Arthrobacter crystallopoietes: one gene and its partner. The protein of the gene in region 1 interacts with the protein of each later gene in a pairwise test. Links are inferred from orthologs where the notes say so. Each region holds a gene or a part of one and is shown on either strand. Other genes may lie near its edges. The genes, in order: pcrA and lpdA.

What was found.
Region 2: the proteins of pcrA (region 1) and lpdA interact in binary tests that used the Escherichia coli proteins (3 or more experiments, as listed by UniProt). The link is inferred for Arthrobacter crystallopoietes from one-to-one orthologs.

Annotation. Positions count from the first base shown.
Region 1 is NZ_CP072014.1:1,605,753-1,618,920, forward strand. What follows is about bases 5,663-8,691. They hold pcrA (DNA helicase PcrA), read left to right. Parts: upstream 5,663-5,997; coding sequence 5,998-8,385; downstream 8,386-8,691. Other genes in these bases: J5251_RS07390 (hypothetical protein), read right to left, coding at 5,663-5,900; J5251_RS07400 (mechanosensitive ion channel family protein), read left to right, coding at 8,507-8,691. Also shown: J5251_RS07365 (hypothetical protein), read right to left, coding at 1-217; J5251_RS07370 (LLM class flavin-dependent oxidoreductase), read left to right, coding at 413-1,450; J5251_RS07375 (ABC transporter ATP-binding protein), read left to right, coding at 1,505-3,391; J5251_RS07380 (ROK family transcriptional regulator), read left to right, coding at 3,517-4,746; more of J5251_RS07390, read right to left, coding at 5,238-5,662; more of J5251_RS07400, read left to right, coding at 8,692-9,532; sucC (ADP-forming succinate--CoA ligase subunit beta), read left to right, coding at 9,782-10,945; sucD (succinate--CoA ligase subunit alpha), read left to right, coding at 10,964-11,899; J5251_RS07415 (zinc-dependent alcohol dehydrogenase family protein), read left to right, coding at 12,062-13,117; 23S rRNA (adenine(2503)-C(2))-methyltransferase RlmN, read left to right, coding at 13,166-13,168. UniProt on the Escherichia coli protein: A helicase with DNA-dependent ATPase activity. Unwinds DNA duplexes with 3'-5' polarity. Translocates on single-stranded DNA with 3'-5' polarity. Initiates unwinding more efficiently from a nicked substrate than double-stranded DNA.
Region 2 is NZ_CP072014.1:2,987,189-2,994,320, reverse strand. Bases 4,177-7,132 are described here. They hold lpdA (dihydrolipoyl dehydrogenase), read left to right. Parts: upstream 4,177-4,941; coding sequence 4,942-6,324; downstream 6,325-7,132. Other genes in these bases: sucB (2-oxoglutarate dehydrogenase, E2 component, dihydrolipoamide succinyltransferase), read left to right, coding at 6,445-7,132; J5251_RS13695 (leucyl aminopeptidase), read left to right, coding at 4,177-4,732. Also shown: J5251_RS13710 (DUF4192 domain-containing protein), read right to left, coding at 1-428; J5251_RS13705 (MFS transporter), read right to left, coding at 587-1,939; J5251_RS13700 (proteasome assembly chaperone family protein), read right to left, coding at 1,991-2,938; more of J5251_RS13695, read left to right, coding at 3,203-4,176. UniProt on the Escherichia coli protein: Lipoamide dehydrogenase is a component of the glycine cleavage system as well as of the alpha-ketoacid dehydrogenase complexes.

The DNA of each region.
Region 1 (13,168 bases):
TCCGGTTATGACAGTTCGGAGGTTCAAAAACACCAAGATCCCGCATCCGCGAAATTTCTTCAAAATTCTTTTCAGCACCGGTTTTCCCCGAGCCCGGCAGGAAGCACATTGAAGCCGACCACACCGGCGCTGACCACACCGTCGCGGACCGCACCGCGGGATTCCCGCCGGCCGCGGGAATCCCGCGAACCGATGACGAAAGCTCTACCGTTGCCATGAGTCCAGTCCACCATCTGCCACCGACAAGCAATCCCGAATTCAGCACCATCCACACCAATTGGCCGAAGCTTTCCTGATCTTTCGGACTCTGCCTTGGAACCGAGCGGCTGCCCGAACGCCGCAGCATTAGCTATGCGCGCAGCGTCGCCGTCGTAAAGGGAATAGGCGCCTGCGATTAGAGGTTGCGGCAGGTATGGAACTCGGCATCTATAGCTTCGGCGACATTCACCCCGACCCGCTGACGGGGGAGCGGACATCGCCGCAAGAACGGATGGCGGATCTGCTGGAGCGGGCCCGGCTGGCTGATGAAGTGGGCCTCCACTATTTCGGGATAGGGGAGCACCACCGCCCGGACTATGCAGTCTCTGCTCCGGTTCCCGTGCTGGCCGCGGCGGCTGCACAGACCAAGAACATCAAAGTTGGCTCTGCTGTCACGGTATTGAGTACGGAGGACCCGGTCCGGGTCTACCAGCAATTTGCCACGCTGGATCTGCTGTCCGGCGGCCGCGCCGAATTGACCGCCGGTCGCGGTTCCTTCATCGAGTCCTACCCACTCTTCGGGGCCGCTTTGGCCGACTATGACGAGCTGTACGAGGAGAAAATCGCCCTGCTGCTCCAGTTGGACGAGCAGGAAGAGGTCACTTGGAACGGAAAGTTCCGGCCCGCACTCGACAACGCCAGAATTCTGCCCAGACCGACGGGCAATCCAGGCGCGGGCCACCTGGATATCTGGATCGCCACCGGCGGCACGCCGGCGTCGACCGTCCGGGCGGCAACGCTGGGCAAGAACGTCATGTATGCGCTGCTCGGTGGCACCGTCCACAGCTTCGCACAGCACGCACAGCTCTACCGCACCGAAGCGGCCAAGGCGGGGCACGACGTCGGCAGTTTGAAAGTGGGCGTGAGCAGCACCGGTCTGGTGGCGCGGGAGCACGCGGCGGATAAGTTCTATCCCCACTGGCTGGACTCGCTCACCCGGATTGCGGCTGAACGAGGGTTCTCCAAGCCCAGTCGTGTCAGCTACAACATGCAGGCGGCGCGGTCGGGCGGTATCTACGTGGGCAACCCGGAGGAGGTAGCAGAGAAGCTGGTGCTGACCCATCAGCACATGCAGCACGATCGGCACATCCTGCAGATGGACCTCTCCTCGGTGCCGCAGAAAACCGTTCTGGAATCCATCGAACTGCTCGGGACCGAGGTGCTGCCGCTGGTGCAACGCGAGCTCTCGTAAAAATAAGACCTAGGCTGTATTAGTACATTCGTTCCCAGTTTCAAAGGAGTCAGCATGTCCATGGAAGGGGCGGCCTGGAGTTCGCTGTACCGGCTCTCCATGTCGGACAAGGCCAAGCACGGGTTCTCCAAGAAGACCGTCAAACGTACCCTGGCGTTCGCAGCGCCCTACAAGGGCAAGCTGATCTTCTTTGTCATCGTGTCCATCATCTCGGCCGCTTTGGCGGTTGCGACGCCGGTGCTCGCCGGCCAGGTAATCGACGCGATCGTAGCGAAGACCAGTGTTGAGACGATTGTCTGGCTGGCCGTCATCATCGCCATCGTCGCCATTGCCGACGCGGCGCTGAGCATGGTCACCCGCTGGGTTTCCTCCGGCCTGGGCGAGGACGTCATTTTGGACTTGCGCACGGCCGTGTTCGATCATGTGCAGAAGATGCCGATTGCGTTCTTCACCCGCACGCGCACGGGAGCGCTGGTCAGCCGGCTGAACAATGACGTGATCGGCGCCCAGCGCGCCTTCGCCGGCACGCTTTCCGGCGTCGTCAGTAATTTTGTGGCCCTGGTGCTGACACTGATTGTCATGCTCAATACGTCCTGGCAGGTGACGTTGCTGGCGCTTGTTATGCTGCCCATTTTCCTGCTGCCGGCCAGGCAGATGGGGTCGCGGTTGGCGGAGATGCGCCGCGAGGCAGCCAACCACAACTCCGCCATGAGCACGCAGATGACGGAGCGTTTTTCCGCCCCCGGCGCCACGTTAGTCAAGCTTTTCGGCCGGCCCGAGGAAGAGTCCCGGGAGTTCAAGGTCCGGGCAGAGCGCGTGCGCAACATCGGTATCAAGTCTGCTGTCCTGCAGTGGACCTTCGTGACCGCGCTGACCCTGGTCTCTGCCCTGGCGCTGGCACTGGTTTACGGTCTGGGCGGGTTCTACGCCATCATCGGCAGGCTCGATCCGGGTGACGTGGTGGTGCTGGCCCTGCTGCTGACCCGGCTGTATGCGCCGTTGACTGCGCTGGCCAATGCGCGCGTGGAGATCGCCAGCGCGCTGGTGAGCTTCGAGCGCGTCTTCGAGGTGCTGGACCTGGATCCGTTGATCAAGGAAAAGCCCGACGCCGGTTCCGTCCCGCCGGGGCCGGTCACCGTTGAGTTCAAGGACGTCCGGTTTGCCTACCCGTCAGCCGACAAGGTTTCGCTGGCCTCGCTGGAAGAGGTTGCCACGCTGGACACCCGCGGCGGCGAGGAAGTGCTGCATGGCATCAACTTCAAGGTTGAGCCCGGGCAGACCCTGGCGCTGGTCGGGTCGTCCGGCGCAGGAAAGTCCACCATCGCCTCCCTGCTGGCCAGGTTGTACGACGTCGACTCCGGCTCCGTGGAACTTTCCGGCGTCGATCTTCGAGACCTGAGCTTCGATGCGATTCGTTCAACCATCGGCCTGGTGACCCAGGACGGACACCTGTTCCATGACACCATCCGGGGGAACCTCGCATTGGCCCGGCCGGAGGCTACGGACGAGGAGATCTGGGACGTGCTGCGCCGGGCCAGGCTCGAGCCGATGGTCCGCTCACTGCCGGACGGGCTGGAGACCATGGTGGGGGAGCGCGGCTACCGGCTGTCCGGCGGTGAACGTCAGCGGATGACCATCGCGCGGTTGCTGATCGCCCATCCGCAGGTGGTCATCCTGGACGAGGCAACCGCTGCCCTGGATTCGACCAACGAAGCCGCGGTGCAGGCTGCCTTGACCGAAGCGCTTGAGGGGCGCACCGCCGTCGTTATTGCACACCGGCTGTCCACCATTCGTTCCGCGGACCAGATCCTGGTGGTCGAGGGCGGCGAAATCGTGGAACGGGGCACGCACCTTGAACTGCTGGCCCGCAGCGGGCGCTATGCCGAGCTGTACCGGACGCAGTTCCGCACAGAAACGACTGAAACGCCTGCCATGCCCTGAGCAGCAAAAGCCCGCGTGCCCTGAGCGGCGCGCGGAATTTTATCAGTGCTATCTGGTCCGTCTTTCGTTACAGTGTCATGGGTTGACCTAAGTCACAGCAGAGTTTTGGGGAGCAGGGCTCATTAATGCAGCGCGGTAGTAATCTCGGCCGTCTTGGCGGCTATAACCAGGCGGTGATCCTGGATGCGATCCGCCGCGCTCCCGAAGGCATCGCCAGAGTTGAACTGGTGGAGCGCACGGGTCTGTCGCCGCAGACCATTTCGAATGTAGTGCGCCGCCTCGTCGACGATGGCCTGGTGCGGGAGGACCGCAAGACTGTCTCCGGGCCGGGTAAACCCCGGACGGTGCTGGAGTTGGAAGTTTCCAGCCGCATTGCCATCGGCATCCACCTGGATCCTGCCGTCATGACCGTGGTCGCCCTGAACCTGCACGGCGAAGTGGCGGCCAGTATGCACCACCGGATGCCGGAGGTAGACGAGCCTGATGGCATCGTGTCCCAGATGGCCGACGCCGTCGAAAGCCTGATTGCAACAGCAGGGCTGGACCGCGACCGGATCCTGGGCGTGGGCCTTGCCGCGCCGGGCCCAATCGACGGGGTTGAGGGCATGATGGTGTCGCCGCCGATGCTGCCTGGTTGGGACCGGGTGCCGCTGCGGGTGCCGCTGGAGGAACAGATCAAGCTGCCGGTGTGGCTGGACAAGGACGTGACGGCGGCCGCAGTCGCCGAGCTCTGGGCGAGCGATAGGGATGCGCCGTCCAGCTTTGCCTTCATCTATCTGGGAACCGGGCTTGGCGCCGGCGTGGTATTGCAGAACGAGGTGCAGCACGGTTCCTCCGGAAACATCGGCGAGATCGGGCACTTCCCGGTGCCGGACGAAGTGCCGCTGTGCGAATGCGGCCGACGGAACTGTGTGGGCATGAGCCTGAACTTCGTGACCCTCATCCGGCAGGGCATCGAAGCCGGGATCTTCCCCAAGAACCACGACGAGCAGGGACTCGACGGGACAACTGCGGCTATTTTCGAGCTGACCAGCATGGCTGGAGCGGGCAATGCCGAAGCCTACGCCATTATGCACCGGGCGGCCCGGAATCTTGCGTTCGTCGTGGCGCAGGTGGCCAACGTGCTCGACGTTCAGCGGATCATCTTTGGTGGGCCGCTCTGGGACGGCCTTGCGGGTGTGGGCCTGCCACTGCTGCGCGAGGAGATTCAAAAGCACTTCGTGGCGAGGGACATCCACCAGCTTGAAGTCGTGGGATCGAACCTCGGCGAGCAGGTGGGCGCCATCGGCGGAGCATGCCTGGTGCTGGACCAAGCCTTCTCGCCGAAGACCCGGGGACTCTTACTGGAGACGTAAAGAAACGTCACAAAGTGTATTTGACGTCACATTCGGGCGAATTTCTCCAGGTTAATCCGATGTTCACCCGCTGGGCTTGATTTAGTCCATCGTATGGACAAACATGGTTGGTGACGGCAGGCGTTCGTATGATCGCGCAAACTCTTGAAATGAACGGTTCAAGAGCGGGCGTGGCCCTGGGGAGGGGCGCGTGCCGTCAACCAAGTAGGACAACAGCGATCGCGAGCAGTTCCGGCGAACGGGAAGAAGCCCGGGACTGCAGCTTCTCTTTGGAGGGTTCTCGCAGTTGAAGTACTTTGGGATGCACCAAATGCGGTAGCCGCCGGCTGCGCATCCGTGGGGGGATGCGCAGACGGCGGCTTTCCTGCTTAACTGCGGCACCAGCGGCGGTGTTGCGAAGAGTGCCCCTGGCCGGAATCGAACCGACGGCCTACCCTTTAGGAGAGGGTCGCTCTATCCAACTGAGCTACAGAGGCGCGAACCTATCCAGCTTACCCTTTTGCCGCCGTCGTTGTTTCATTCTGTTTCCGGCGTGGTCCGCGGAAAACCGCGTAGAGCGCGGCCAGAATGCTCAGGCCGAACAGCACGGATTTCGCTACTGTGAGGAAGCTTGCCAGCGCTGCGTCGCCCACCGGATCGGTGCTCATAATCGAGTCCAGCACCCAGTTCTCGGCCAGATCGGCAATGACATACAGGAGTACGGGTGCCCAGCAAAGCCAGCGGAGCAGTCCGCGTTTGAGCTGCTGGCCGATCAGCAGCAGCCAGGTGAAGCCGAACAGCAACGGGAAGATCGTGTCGGCCGTTTTGTGCCAGTAATTGTATTGGCCGGCGCCGTCCTCGCCGAAGGCGGTGCGCACGTCCTGCACGTACTCGGTGCTGTAGCCGGTGACCAATGTGTCCGGCATGGCCAGACCGCCGCTCAGCTGCTGGAACTGCGGCATGATCAGGATGAACGAGTACCCGAACAGGAACGCCGATGCCACCGCACCGGCGATGACAATCATGTTGGCATTGCCCGCCGCCTTGGTCGGCGTGCGGCTAGTGCTCGGATTGACGACGCCGGATCCTGGGTTTGTGGAGGAAGGGTCGCCAGTGCGGGCGTCGGCTGCTGCGGGACCGTGCTTGCGGAGGCGCTGCGCGCGGGACTTGGACATATCTCCATTATGGCCCCGGGCGGCGAAGCGCCTCGGAGCTAGGCCGTGGGCGAATCCGGCACCGAGTGTCAGCGGTGGCTAATAGACTGATAGGACCATGGATTTTCTGACTGACCCTGCCTACGATGCTCCTGCCCCTGCCTTGCCTGATGCGCAGGAATTGCTGGCTGGGCTGAACCCGCAGCAGGAAGAGGCAGTCAAGCATGCCGGCTCGCCGCTGCTGATCATTGCCGGTGCCGGGTCCGGAAAGACCCGAGTGCTCAGCCACCGGATCGCCCACCTGCTGGCCACTAAGCGTGCCCGCCCGGGAGAGATTCTCGCCATCACCTTTACCAACAAGGCCGCCGCGGAAATGCGTGAGCGGATCGAGTCGCTGGTGGGGGACCGGGCAAAGAACATGTGGATTTCCACGTTCCACTCCTCCTGCGTGCGGATCCTGCGTCGGGAGGCCAAGAACGTTGGGCTCCATTCGAACTTCTCCATCTATGATTCGGCGGACACACTGCGCCTGATCACCCTGGTGGCCAAGGGCCTGGATCTGGATCCGAAACGCTTTCCGCCGAAGTCCATCCAGCACAAGATCTCCGCGCTGAAGAACGAGCTGATCGACGACGAAGCCTACGCCGCGACGGCGAACTACTCCGATCCGTTCGAGCAGGCTGTGGCTGAGGTCTATAAGGGCTACACGCAGCGTATGCGTCAGGCGAATGCCATGGACTTCGATGATCTGATTGCCCAGGTGGTCTTCATCTTTCAGGCCTTCCCGGCGGTAGCCGATTCGTACCGGCGGCGCTTTCGGCACGTCCTGGTAGACGAGTACCAGGACACCAACCACGCCCAGTATGTATTGGTCCGCGAACTCACCGGCGGGACGGGCGAATCGGAGCAGGACTTCCCGCCCGGCGAACTGACCGTGGTGGGGGACTCGGACCAGTCCATCTACGCCTTCCGTGGTGCAGACGTGCGCAACATCGTGGAGTTCGAAAAGGACTATGCCAACGCACGGACCATCTTGCTGGAGCAGAACTACCGCTCCACGCAGATTATTCTGACGGCTGCCAACGCGGTGATCTCCCGCAACCCCAACCGTCCGGCCAAGAGGCTCTGGACCGCGGAAGGGGACGGCGAACGGATCATCGGCTACGTCGGCGAAAACGAGCACGACGAGGCCCGATTCATCGCCAACGAGATCGACCGGCTGCAGGACGCCGAGAACCTGCGCCCGGGGGACGTGGCTATCTTCTACCGGACCAACGCGCAGTCCCGTTCCATTGAAGACCTCCTGATCCGGGTGGGCCTGCCGTACAAAGTGGTGGGCGGAACGCGCTTTTACGAGCGCAAGGAAATCAAGGACGCCCTGGCCTACCTCCGGGTACTGGTGAACCCGGACGATGTGGTCAACTTGCGGCGGATCCTGAACGAGCCCAAACGCGGCATCGGGGACCGGGCCGAGTACGCGGTGGCCGCGCTCGCCGAGCGGGACCGGCTGTCCTTCATGGAAGCCCTGCGCAAGGCCGATGATGCGCCGGGAATGGCCACCCGCTCCGTCAATGCGGTGGCCGGTTTCGTGAAGCTCATCGATGACCTCACCGAAGTGGCCAACGGATCCGGGGCCTCGGCTGCGCTGGAAGCGGTACTGGAACAGACCGGCTACCTGGCGGCGCTGCGGCAGAGCAATGACCCGCAGGACGAGTCCCGGGTGGAAAACCTGGCCGAACTGGTCGCCGTCGTGCGTGAATACGAACGGGACAATCCGGAGGGAACGCTCGGCAGCTTCCTCGAGCAGGTGGCCCTGGTGGCGGACGCGGACCAGATCCCGGATGCGCCGGACGAGGAAAGCGCGCAGCTGGCCAAGGATCAGGGCGTGGTTACGCTGATGACGCTGCACACGGCCAAGGGGCTGGAATTCCCGGTGGTGTTCCTTACCGGCATGGAGCATGGCGTATTCCCGCACCAACGGTCCATGACGGATCCGAAGGAGCTGGCCGAAGAACGGCGGCTGGCTTATGTGGGGCTGACCCGTGCCCGCAAGCGGCTCTATTTGACCCGTTCCGAATCGCGGAGCATGTGGGGCCAGAGCCAGTACAACCCGGCAAGCCAGTTCATCGAGGAAGTCCCGCCGGAACTCATCGACTGGAAGCGCGAGGGCAGCAAGCGCCCGGCGTTCACCTCCTCCGGCAGCTTCGGCTCCAGCCGCTACAGCGGTTCCCACTGGGGTGCCGGTGCCGGCGGCAACCAGGATGTTTCCTCGCTGCCGGGTTCGGCCCGGTCCATGGCGCCTGCCGCCGTGCGGGCGGGCCGCGTCCAGCCGCAGAAGGAAGTCATCGCGCTGACCGTGGGTGACAAGGTCAGCCACACCAGCTTCGGAAACGGGACCGTGCTCTCGCTTGAAGGCGCTGGGGACAAGACTGTGGCGAAGGTCAAGTTCGACATCGGCGAGAAGCGCCTGCTGCTGCGTTATGCACCGCTGACCAAGTCGGACTAGGGATGATGTGCCGCCGGGGAGGGAAGGCTCCCGCGGCACAACCCGGCGGCACGGCGCAGAATGCCAACGCGGCGGCCATCCGTATTTGGTCACGCTGGCATAACAACATAGCGTTTTTCCCATGGATTTGAATGTGGCGGATGTGGATGTTGCCCAGCTGGGCACCTTGGGATTTTGGATGGATAAACCGCTTCGCGTCGCGGTGATTCTGATCGGCGGTTTCCTGCTGAACCTGCTGGTGCGGATTGTCATCCGACGGATGTCGACGAAGATCGCCAACGGCGAGACAGCGAAGCTGGAGAAACTCGACGCCGACGCGATCGGCAAAAACATCAAGGACCCGCGCTACTGGCTGATGCAGGATTCGCCGATCGCGGCCGTGCGCCGGGCCCAGCGGGCACAGACCATTGGCTCGGTGCTGCGCTCCATCGCCACGGTGGTTATTGGGATCATGACGATCCTGATGGTCATGACCGAACTCGGGTTCGACCTCGGACCGCTGCTGGCCAGTGCTGGTATCGCCGGTGTGGCGATCGGTTTCGGTGCCCAGACCCTGGTGAAGGACTACCTCTCCGGGTTGTTCATGGTGGCCGAGGACCAGTACGGCATCGGCGACGTGGTGGACCTGGGCGAAGCCTCGGGAACGGTGGAGTCGGTTGGATTGCGCGTCACTCAAGTGCGTGCGGTGGACGGCACCCTCTGGCACGTGCGCAACGGTGAAATCCTGCGCGTGGGCAACTCATCGCAGGGCTGGGCGCGCGCCGTGCTGGATATCCCGGTTCCCTATGATGCCGACGTCGAAAAGGTCAGCGACCTGATCCTTAACTCGGCCAAGGACCTGCGCGCGGACCCGGACTACCGGCGGCTCATCCTGGACGATCCGGAGATTTGGGGCGTCGAGGCGCTCACAGGCGAATCCGTGGTCATCCGCCTCGCCATCCGGACCAAACCGCTGGAGCAGTGGGGCGTGGCACGCGCCATGCGCGCACGTCTGAAGGGTGATCTGGACCGTGCCGGACTGCGCATTCCGCTGCTGAACCAGACCGTCATCAAGGACGGGAGCCCCGTGCTCGTACCGGCCGGTTCGGAAAGCCACGCCGACGCCTCCGCCGAGGCCCCGGACGAAAGCCGCCAAGGCAAGCAGTAGGCCCGGCCCGCAGGGCCGTGAGCGACGCGTCGCAAAGTACCGCAAAGGGTTACTTTTCTACAAACCATAGAACTGTGCCCTTGATCACGAAAGCGGTACTCTAGGACAGGCGTCGCACGCCAAGGGACTAAAGTTCCCCTTGGAGCGCGAACGGATTTGCACCGAAAAAATGTCCGCCTACGCAGGCACGAAGTGACGCAGATCCGCGCTCCGAGTCAGAAACGACTTCGACGTAGAAGGACACAACCCGTGGACCTGTATGAATACCAGGCGCGCGATCTCTTTGAGGCACATGCTGTACCCGTGCTTGCAGGAATCGTTGCCTACACTCCAGAAGAAGCCAAAGCAGCAGCCGAAAAGATTGGCGGCGTTGTTGTCGTCAAGGCTCAGGTAAAAGTTGGCGGCCGCGGTAAAGCCGGCGGCGTCAAGGTCGCGAAGACTCCGGACGAAGCGTTCGAATACGCCACCAACATCCTCGGCATGGACATCAAGGGCCACACGGTCAACAAGGTCATGATCGCCCAGGGCGCGGACATCGCCGAGGAGTACTACTTCTCCGTCCTGCTGGACCGGGCCAACCGCAACTACCTGGCCATGTGCTCGGTGGAAGGCGGCATGGAGATCGAACAGCTGGCTGTCGAGCGCCCCGACGCTCTGGCCAAGATCGCCGTTGACCCCGCCGTCGGCATCGACCAGGCCAAGGCCGACGAAATCGTCGCCGCCGCCGGCTTCGCCGAGGAACTGCGCGGCAAGGTCGCCGAAACCATCATCAAGCTCTGGGATGTCTTCATCAAGGAAGACGCCACCCTGGTCGAGGTCAACCCGCTGGTCAAGACCGGCGCCGGCGACATCGTCGCCCTGGACGGCAAGGTCTCCATCGACGAGAACGCCGCGTTCCGCCACCCCGAGCACGCCGAGCTCGAGGACAAGGACGCCGCGGATCCGCTCGAGGCAAAGGCCAAGGAACTGGACCTGAACTACGTCAAGCTCGATGGCCAGGTCGGCATCATCGGCAACGGCGCCGGGCTGGTCATGTCCACGCTGGACGTCGTCGCCTACGCCGGCGAAAACCACGGCAACGTCAAGCCGGCCAACTTCCTGGACATCGGCGGCGGCGCTTCGGCCGAGGTCATGGCCAACGGTCTGGACATCATCCTGAACGACGCGCAGGTCAAGAGCGTGTTCGTCAACGTCTTCGGTGGCATCACTGCCTGTGACGCCGTCGCAAACGGTATCGTCAAGGCCCTGGAGATCCTGGGCGAGAAGGCCACCAAGCCGCTGGTTGTCCGTTTGGACGGCAACAGCGTCGAGGAAGGCCGCCGTATCCTCCGGGACGCGAACCACCCGCTGGTCACCCTGGCAGTCGGTATGGACGAAGGCGCCGACAAGGCCGCCGAACTGGCGAACGCCTGAGGATTGAGGAAAAAGAACATGTCTATCTTCATTAACAAGGACTCCAAGGTCATCGTCCAGGGCATCACCGGCGGCGAGGGCTCCAAGCACACCGCCCGCATGCTCCACGCCGGCACCAACGTTGTCGGTGGCGTGAACGCCCGCAAGGCCGGCACCACTGTTCAGCACAAGGACCAGCGCGGCGCCCAGCTCGAACTGCCCGTTTACGGTTCGGTCAAGGAAGCCATTGCCGAGACCGGCGCTGACGTCTCGATCGTCTTCGTTCCGCCGGCCTTCACCAAGGACGCCGTGGTCGAGGCCATCGAAGCCGAAATCGGCCTCGTCGTCGTCATCACCGAAGGCGTTCCGGTCCAGGACTCCGCAGAGTTCTGGGCGCTGGCACAGTCCAAGAAGGATGCCGACGGCAACCAGATCACCCGCATCATCGGCCCGAACTGCCCCGGCATCATCACTCCGGGCGAGTCCCTCGTGGGCATCACCCCGGCGAACATCACCGGCAAGGGCGGCGTCGGCCTGGTTTCCAAGTCCGGCACCCTGACCTACCAGATGATGTACGAACTGCGCGACCTGGGCTTCTCCACCGCCATCGGCATCGGCGGCGACCCGGTCATCGGCACCACGCACATCGACGCCCTGGCTGCGTTCGAGGCTGACCCCGATACCAAGGCCATCGTGATGATCGGCGAGATCGGGGGCGACGCCGAAGAGCGTGCGGCCGAGTTCATCAAGAACAACGTCACCAAGCCGGTTGTCGGCTACGTGGCAGGCTTCACCGCGCCTGAGGGCAAGACCATGGGCCACGCCGGCGCCATCGTTTCCGGTTCCGCCGGTACCGCCCAGGCCAAGAAGGAGGCCCTCGAGGCCGCAGGAGTCAAGGTCGGCAAGACGCCGTCCGAGACCGCCCACCTGCTGCGCGAGGTCTACCCCGAGCATGAGGAACCCTCGAACCTCTAAGGGTTCGTCCGCGAAAGCGGAAAGTTCCAAGCTAACGACGGCGGCGCTGTCACCTTCATCGCGAAGGTGACAGCGCCGCCGTCGTACTTTACGCAGCGTGATTCCGTACGGTCCGGCGGCTGGCTAGGCTGGAAACAGCCGTTCCCGACGCAAGGAGAGCACATGCGCGCCACGATCATCCACGGACCCCGCGATATCCGGGTGGAAGAGCGGCCCTATCCCACGGTGCAGCTTCCCACGGACGTGGTGGTCAAAGTGACCGCCGCTTGTGTTTGCGGCTCCGATCTGTGGCCCTATCGGGGCATCCGCGAGACTGCAGAGCCGCGCGCCATCGGCCACGAATTCGTCGGTGTGGTCGAGAGGGTCGGGGATGCGGTGACGGCCCTGGCCCCGGGTGACTTCGTGGTCGCGCCATGGGTGGCCAGCTGCGGCGAGTGCCCGCAGTGCCGCAACGGCGTCACCGTGGCGTGTGACCATCGGGCCTCCTGGGGCAGCACGGACGAGGATGGGTTCCACGTCGACGGCGGCCAGGGCGAAGCCGTGCGCGTGCCACGGGCCGAGGCAACGCTGGTGAAGGTGCCCGGCGTGGACCGGCCGGATGCGGAACTGACCGCCGACCTGCTGGCGCTCTCCGATGTCATGGGCACGGGGCACCACGCGGCAGTGAGTGCAGCGGTGGGGCCCGGCCGTTCCGTCGTCGTTGTTGGAGATGGGGCGGTGGGGCTGTGCGGCGTGCTGGCAGCGAAACGGCTCGGTGCGGAGCGGATCATCATGATGTCCCGGCATACTGACCGGCAGGCGCTAGCCAAAGAGTTCGGCGCTACCGACATCGTCGAGGAGCGCGGAAAGGCCGGGGCGGAAGCGGTGCGTTCCCTGCTGGGCGGGGTGTCCGCGGATTCGGTGCTCGAATGCGTGGGAACCGAGGAATCGATGGACCAGGCGCTGCGGTCCACGCGCCCCGGCGGCAGCATCGGTTTTGTCGGCGTTCCGGCGGGCGGAGCGGAACTGCCCATCGGCGTGCTGTTTGCCAAGAACATCTCGGTGGCAGGTGGGGCCGCGTCCACCCGGGTCTACCTGCCCGAGCTGCTGGCAGACGTACTTGCCGGCAAGATCAACCCTGGCAAGGTTTTCGACGTCGAAATGCCGCTCGACAACGCGGCCGAGGCGTATAAGGCCATGGATGAACGCCGCGCGATCAAGGTGCTGCTCAAGCCGTAAGGGGAGAGGGGTCCGACTCATTTGCATCGGCATGGGAGAATGGTGTAGATG
Region 2 (7,132 bases), 1.4 Mb from region 1 along the record:
TCCACCGGCTGGCCGCCGGCCGGGCAGCAATCCGGCCCCTTGCAGTGGAGGCACCGGAAATACTCCGGCCCCACAACCCACCCGTCCCGGACGGGCAGTCCAGCGCCATCGAGAGCGGTCAGGAGCAAATCCAAAAGGGTCTCATGTGGGGGAAACTGCGCGCACCCTTCTAAGGCATCGGTGTACAACACCAGCAGCGAGCTGTCCGCCCGACTGTCCTTGCGAAGGTAAGCGGTGGCTGCGTCGGCAAAACGCGCCAGTTCATCTTCGCCGCTGTCCTTCGGCAGGTCCACGCGAAGGGTAGCCCCCAGCCGTTTGCCGTTCAGGGACAGCAGCACCAGGCTTTGCCGGGGTTGGAACTCCAGAGCGTGGGGTATGTAGCCAAGGATGTCTTCTGGCCGGGACACATGAATTGTTTGTTTGTTCATTCCACTAATCTGGCCGGGCCTGATGCCGACGGACAGAGCCCCACGGCGCGATGTGGAGCAGTCGGCGCCAAGGCACGCTTGTGGAGGAAGAGCCGTGCGAATCGTACGCAGGTCGCACACAAGAGCTGTTGGATCACATCCGGCGGTGTTGTCCTGCTTTAACGCCGGCCCGCGCCGGCATCACGGCGGCGGTCCCGGCGTTGTTTGCGCAGCCGGCGCTGTCGGGCCAATGCCACCCTGAGCGGCGGCACATCCTGGCCCTCCGCAGCCATTTTGGCCCTGACCCTCCTGCGGATGAACAGGATGGCTGCCGTGCCGCCGCCCAGGAACAGGAACTGGACGCTCAGGGCGATACGGAACGAGTCCAGGGCGTAGAGCTCCCCCTGTGAGAAACCGCTGGCATAAAGAGCATCCAGCGCCACTCCGACGCAGAACATCACGAGTAGCGCCGAGACAAAACCGCCGACGTTGACGATTCCGGTTGCTGTGCCCGCCCGGCTGACCGGGTTGAAGGTCCGGGCGAAGTCGAACGCGATCATTGAACCCGGACCCCCGATCGCCAGGATGAGAACCAGCACCACCAGCAGCCAGAAAGGTGCCCTTCCGGGATACAGCAACACGGCCAGCCAGACGGCTGCCGTCGCGGCAATGATCAGCAATACGAGCGAGGAACGGCGGAGCGGATGGCGGGCAACCCACCGTCCGAAAAACGGGCCGCTGCACAGTGCCACAGCCACGAAAACAGTCATCAGCGCCGAAGCTGCAGCCGGTTCCAGTCCCTGACCGGAAACGAGGAAGGGAAATCCCCAGGTCAGAATAAAGACGTTCCCGGCAAACTGAACCGTGAAATGCGACCAAAGCCCCAGCTGCGTTCCCGGTTGTTTCCACGCCTGTGCCAGTGAGACACCGGTCTGCCGAAGTGTGGGCGGCAGGTCCTGCTCCACCCCGGAGGGGACATTGCGGATGACAGTCGCGGCAAGAATGACGGACAGAACCGAGAGAGCGGCCACTGAGAGGAAGGCTGTCTGCCAGCCCTGCAGATTCAGCAAGGCTACGAATGGAATAACGCTGAGCAGCTGGCCCAACTGCCCGAACTGCCCGGTGAGCTGGGTGAGCAATGGGATACGTCTTCCGCTGAACCAGATCGGCAGCAGCCGCAGCACCGAGACAAAGGTCATCGCGTCACCTGCTCCCACCAGCAGACGGCCGGCCAGCCCTTCCGGAATGGAGGAAGCAAATGCGAGCTGGATCTGGCCGGCACACATTAGAACTGCACCTCCGGTGATCATGAACCGGGGTCCAAACCTGTCCACCATGAGACCCACGGGGATCTGCAGGCCCGCGTAGACCAGGAGCTGGACCACGGTGAACGTGGAAAGCGCCGCCGCGGTGGCATCAAAGCGTTCGGTGGCGTGCAAGCCGGCGACGCCGAAGGAGGTGCGTTGGGTGATGGCGACGAGGTAGGCAAAGACGCCCGTTCCCCATATCCACCAGGCGCGCCGCGTATCCATGCCTCTCATTATTGGCGCCTCCCGGACGGAAGACTAATTAGCGAACGAGCCTCAGCCTGTGGAGTCCGCACCCGGTTCAGGGCCGCGGTGGGTATCCGCAAGGCCGGCGAGGAAGGCTTCCACTTCGGCGCCCAGCTCTTCGGCGTCCGGAAGCTCGTCGTTGTCCTTGGTCAGCAGGGAGCGACGCGTCTCGTTTTCGGCATACTTGTCATAGCGCTTTTCAAGTTTGCTAACCACGTGCTGGACTTCGACAGATTCATCAACCTGACGCGCTATTTGAGCCTCCACATCACGGCCGGTCTCGCGCAACCGGTCGGTCGGGAGGACCAACGAGGCAGCCGCGCCCAGATACTCCATCGCCGTCACAGCAGCCTGCGGATACTCCGCCTCGGCCAGATAATGCGGGACGTGGACGGAATAACCCGCGACATCATGTCCGGCTTCGATCAACCGAACCTCCAGCAGGGGGCCAATGGCTGCCTGCAACTGGGCGGTTGGTTTCCAGGCCGTAATACCGTCAATGAGCTCCGGCCGGTTTCCATGGACCGTCACGCCGAGCGGACGGGTGTGGGGCACGGGCATCGGAAGTGCCTGCACCCACGTCACCAGCCGGACCTCAAGCCTTTCCACCAGGGAAATCACTGCCCGGGTGAAGCGTTCCCACTGCAAATCCGGCTCGGCGCCGGTCAGGAAGAGAAACGGCTGGCCCATGCCGTCATGCAACCGGTACAGCTCGATCTTCGGGCGCTCGTAGTCCGTGAAGTGGTCGCCCACGAAGGAAATCTGCGGCCGCTGGCTGCGGTAGTCGATGAGCTGGTCCGCATCGAAGGACGCAATGAGTTCTGAGTCCAACTGCTCCAGCAGTTCGTCCGCGAGTTGGGAAACGACATGGCCGGCTTCGGCAATTCCGGTAAACCCCATGACCAGGTTGAGACCACGCAATTCCGGCGAACCGATCAGTTCGGCATTTGTGCTGAACAATGAATTAGCATCGAGCATCCTGTCCTCCGTTCTGATGGTCGGCTTGGGCGCACACTGGCGCAACTATCTTTAGTATCAGCGCTCCCGCTGGCGAAATAATTCCGGTGGCTCAGCCCACGCGGCCGGACCCGGAACCTGCCCGCATCGGATCAGCGCCGTTCCGTCAGGTTCCGGTGCATCAAAGCCCCTACGGACTACTGTAGACACAACGCTACAAATGGACGCATCGGCCGGGGTCGGCCCCGGTGGACTCCTACTCAAGACAAGTGAGGTCAGCACTTCGTGATCAGAACCACCGAGCCCAGGATCAATGCCACGGCCAAGGACGTCCGGAAGATCCAGTGCGATGCACTGGTGGTGGGGGTGGCCCAAGACACGTCCGGGCCGGTCCTGGTGGGCAGCCCGTTCCACGGCAAAGCGGCCCAGGCGCTGAACGACTCCCTGACGGTCCTCGGCATAACGGGTGCCACCGATGAAGTCCGCAGACTGCCTGGCCTCCCGGAGCTCAATGCCGAGGTCCTGGTCCTGACCGGTCTGGGGAAAATGGAGCAGGGTGTCCCCCTGTCCGCCGAAACCCTGCGCCGGGCCGCCGGATCAGCGGTGCGCCAGTTAGGCGGGATCTCAAGTGTCGCCCTTGCCCTGCCCGCCGAGACACCGGCCGCCGCGGCTGCCGTGGCAGAAGGCGCGGCATTAGGCGCTTACTCATACAACGAACACCGCAGTGCCTCCGCGTCCGGGAAGCGGCCCGAACATGTCGATACGGTCACCCTGCTGAGTCCGGTGGCCGGCGAAAAGAGCGTGACAGCAGCCGTCAAACGTGCGCAGATCATCGGCCGTGCGGTCAACGCCACGCGCACCCTGGTCAATCAGCCGCCGAGCCACCTGTACCCGGAAACGTTCGCCGATGCAGCCGCGGTGCTGGCGAAGGATCTCCCGGTGAAGGTAACGGTGCTGGATGAGAAAAAACTGGAAAGCGAGGGCTTCGGCGGGCTCGTGGGCGTCGGCAAGGGCTCTGCCCGTCCGCCGCGCATGGTCAAGGTGGAGTACTCCCCTGCGCGGGCCAAGATTAAGCTGGCCTTCGTCGGCAAAGGCATCACCTTCGACTCCGGCGGTCTGTCGCTCAAGCCGGCCAACGGCATGGTGACGATGAAGTGCGATATGGCGGGTGCCGCCGTCGTACTTAACGCTTTACTGGCCATTGCCGAACTGGGCCTGCCGGTCAAGGTCACTGCCTGGCTGTGCCTGGCCGAGAATATGCCCTCGGGGCACGCCCAGCGGCCCTCGGACGTCATGACGGTGTACGGCGGCAAGACGGTCGAGATCCTCAACACCGACGCCGAAGGCCGGCTCGTGATGGCCGATGGCCTCGCTGCGGCGAGCGAGGAGGCACCGGATGCGCTGATCGACGTTGCCACGCTGACCGGTGCACAGATGGTTGCGCTCGGCAGCCGGGTTTCCGCCGTCATGGGCGACGACGGTGTACGGGACGCGGTCAAGGCTGCCGCGGACCGTGCGGGCGAGCTGTTCTGGCCGATGCCCCTGCCCGAGGAACTGCGTTCCAGCCTGGATTCGCCGGTGGCCGATCTGGCCAACATGGGCGAAAAATTCGGCGGCATGCTCACGGCGGCAATCTTCCTGCGCGAATTCGTCGGCGAGGTCAACGGCGAAAAGATTCCATGGGCGCACCTGGACATCGCAGGCCCCGCATTCAACGAGGGCGCGGCCTACGGCTACACGCCAAAGGAAGGTACCGGCGTCGCGGTCCGGACGCTGGTAGCTTATGCGGAAGACGTGGTGGCAAGAGCCCATTAAACGGGTCACCTTGATAGGCGTCACCCTGCTGCTATCCGTCAATCACATGGTGGAGTGAATCCGCGCACATTGTGGTCCGGATTCACCTTCACCGAGTAGATGATGGTAGCTGGGTGACGCTAAGGTGATCAGAAAACACCTAGAAATCACTTCACCCAATCAAAGTCGACGTGCAGACGCACGTCCTGACACCCCGAGGGAGCGTTCACGTGGCCGATTCGGCAACTGCGCAAGAATTCGACATCCTGGTACTCGGCGGCGGCAGCGGTGGGTATGCCGCCGCTTTGCGTGCCGTACAGCTGGGTTTCACGGTAGGCCTGGTTGAAAAGGGCAAGCTGGGTGGTACCTGCCTGCACTGGGGCTGCATCCCGACGAAGGCGATGCTGCACGCGGCCGAACTGGCCGACCATGCCCGCGATTCCGCCAAGTACGGCGTGAACGTGACCCTGGATTCGATTGATATGGGTGCGGTCAAGGCTTACAAGGACGGCGTCGTTGCCGGCAAATTCAAGGGCCTTAGCGGACTCATCAAGATGAAGGGCATCACCGTCATTGAGGGTGAGGGCAAGCTCACCGGCAAAGACACCATTGAGGTCAATGGCACCACCTACACCGGCAAGAACATCATCCTCGCCACTGGCTCCTATTCGAAGACCCTGCCCGGCCTGGAAATCGGCGGCAAGGTTATCACCTCGGAGCAGGCCCTGGACATGACGGAACTGCCGAAGAAGGCAGTCATCCTCGGCGGCGGCGTCATCGGCGTCGAATTCGCATCCGTCTGGAAGTCGTTCGGCGTGGATGTCACCATCGTCGAAGGTCTGCCCTCCCTCGTTCCGAACGAGGACCCGTCCATCATCAAGGTCTTGGAGCGTTCCTTCAAGAAGCGCGGCATCAAGTTCAACACCGGCGTCTTCTTCGAAAAGGTAGAGCAGAACGACGACGGCGTTGTCGTCACCCTGGCCGACGGCAAGACTTTCGACGGCGACCTGCTGCTCGTGGCGGTTGGCCGCGGTGCCAGCACCTCGGGTCTGGGCTTCGAGGAAACCGGCCTGACCGTGGACCGCGGATTCGTCATCACCGACGAGCGCTGCCACACCGGCGTCGGCAACATCTACGCCGTCGGCGACATCGTTCCCGGTGTCCAGCTGGCCCACCGCGGATTCCAGCAGGGCATTTTCGTGGCCGAGGAAATCGCCGGCAACAACCCGGCGATCGTTGAAGACATCAACATTCCGAAGGTCACCTTCTGCGAGCCCGAGATCGCCTCCGTCGGGCTCAACCAGCCGCAGGCTGAAGAGAAGTTCGGCAAGGAGAACGTCGAAACCGCCGAGTACAACCTGGCCGGCAACGGCAAGAGCTCCATCCTCGGCACCAGCGGCATCATCAAGATGGTCCGTCAGAAGGATGGCCCCATCGTCGGCATGCACATGATCGGCGGCCGCATCGGCGAGCAGATCGGTGAAGCGCAGCTGATCGTGAGCTGGGAAGCCTACCCCGAGGACGTCGCTGCCTTGATCCATGCACACCCGACCCAGAACGAGGCCCTCGGAGAGGCCGCCATGGCCCTCGCCGGCCGCCCGCTTCACGGTTAGACAGACCCCCTGCTTGGTGCACTCCGCCCTGAGGCGGGGTGCACTAAGCTTCAAAACAAGATTCCCCAGCCCGACCAGAGCTGGACCGGAGAAAACAGATTTAAGGAGAACGGGGACGAAATGTCTGAAACCGTGAACTTGCCCGCCCTCGGTGAGAGTGTCACCGAAGGTACCGTTACCCGCTGGCTGAAGCAGGTCGGTGACCGGGTAGAAGTAGACGAGCCCCTGCTCGAAGTTTCCACCGACAAGGTTGATACCGAGATCCCGTCCCCGGTTGCGGGTGTCATCGAGGAAATCCTCGTCGCCGAAGACGAAACTGCCGACGTCGGCGCCGCGCTGGTCCGCATCGGCGACGGTTCGGGTTCCGGCGAGGCTGCCCCGGCCGAGGCCGCTCCGGCACAGGAAGCCCCGGCTCAGGAGGCACCCGCACAGGAAGCTCCCGCCGAAGAGGCTCCGGCGCAGGAAGCTGCTCCGGCTGCCGAATCCGGCGCCAAGGGCACGTCCGGCTCGGGCGAGGGCACCGAAGTTACGCTCCCCGCGCTGGGTGAGAGTGTCACCGAAGGCACCGTCACCCGCTGGCTTAAGCAGGTCGGCGAAGAGGTAGCCGTCGACGAACCGCTGCTTGAGGTCTCCACGGACAAGGTCGATACCGAAATCCCCTCCCCGGTAGCCGGTACGCTGCAGGAGATCCGGGTGAACGAGGACGAGACCGCGGAGGTCGGCTCCGTCCTCGCCGTCATCGGATCCCGCGCGGGCGCCCCCGCCAAGGCAGCTCCGGCAGAGGCAGAGCCTGTTGCCGCCGCACCCG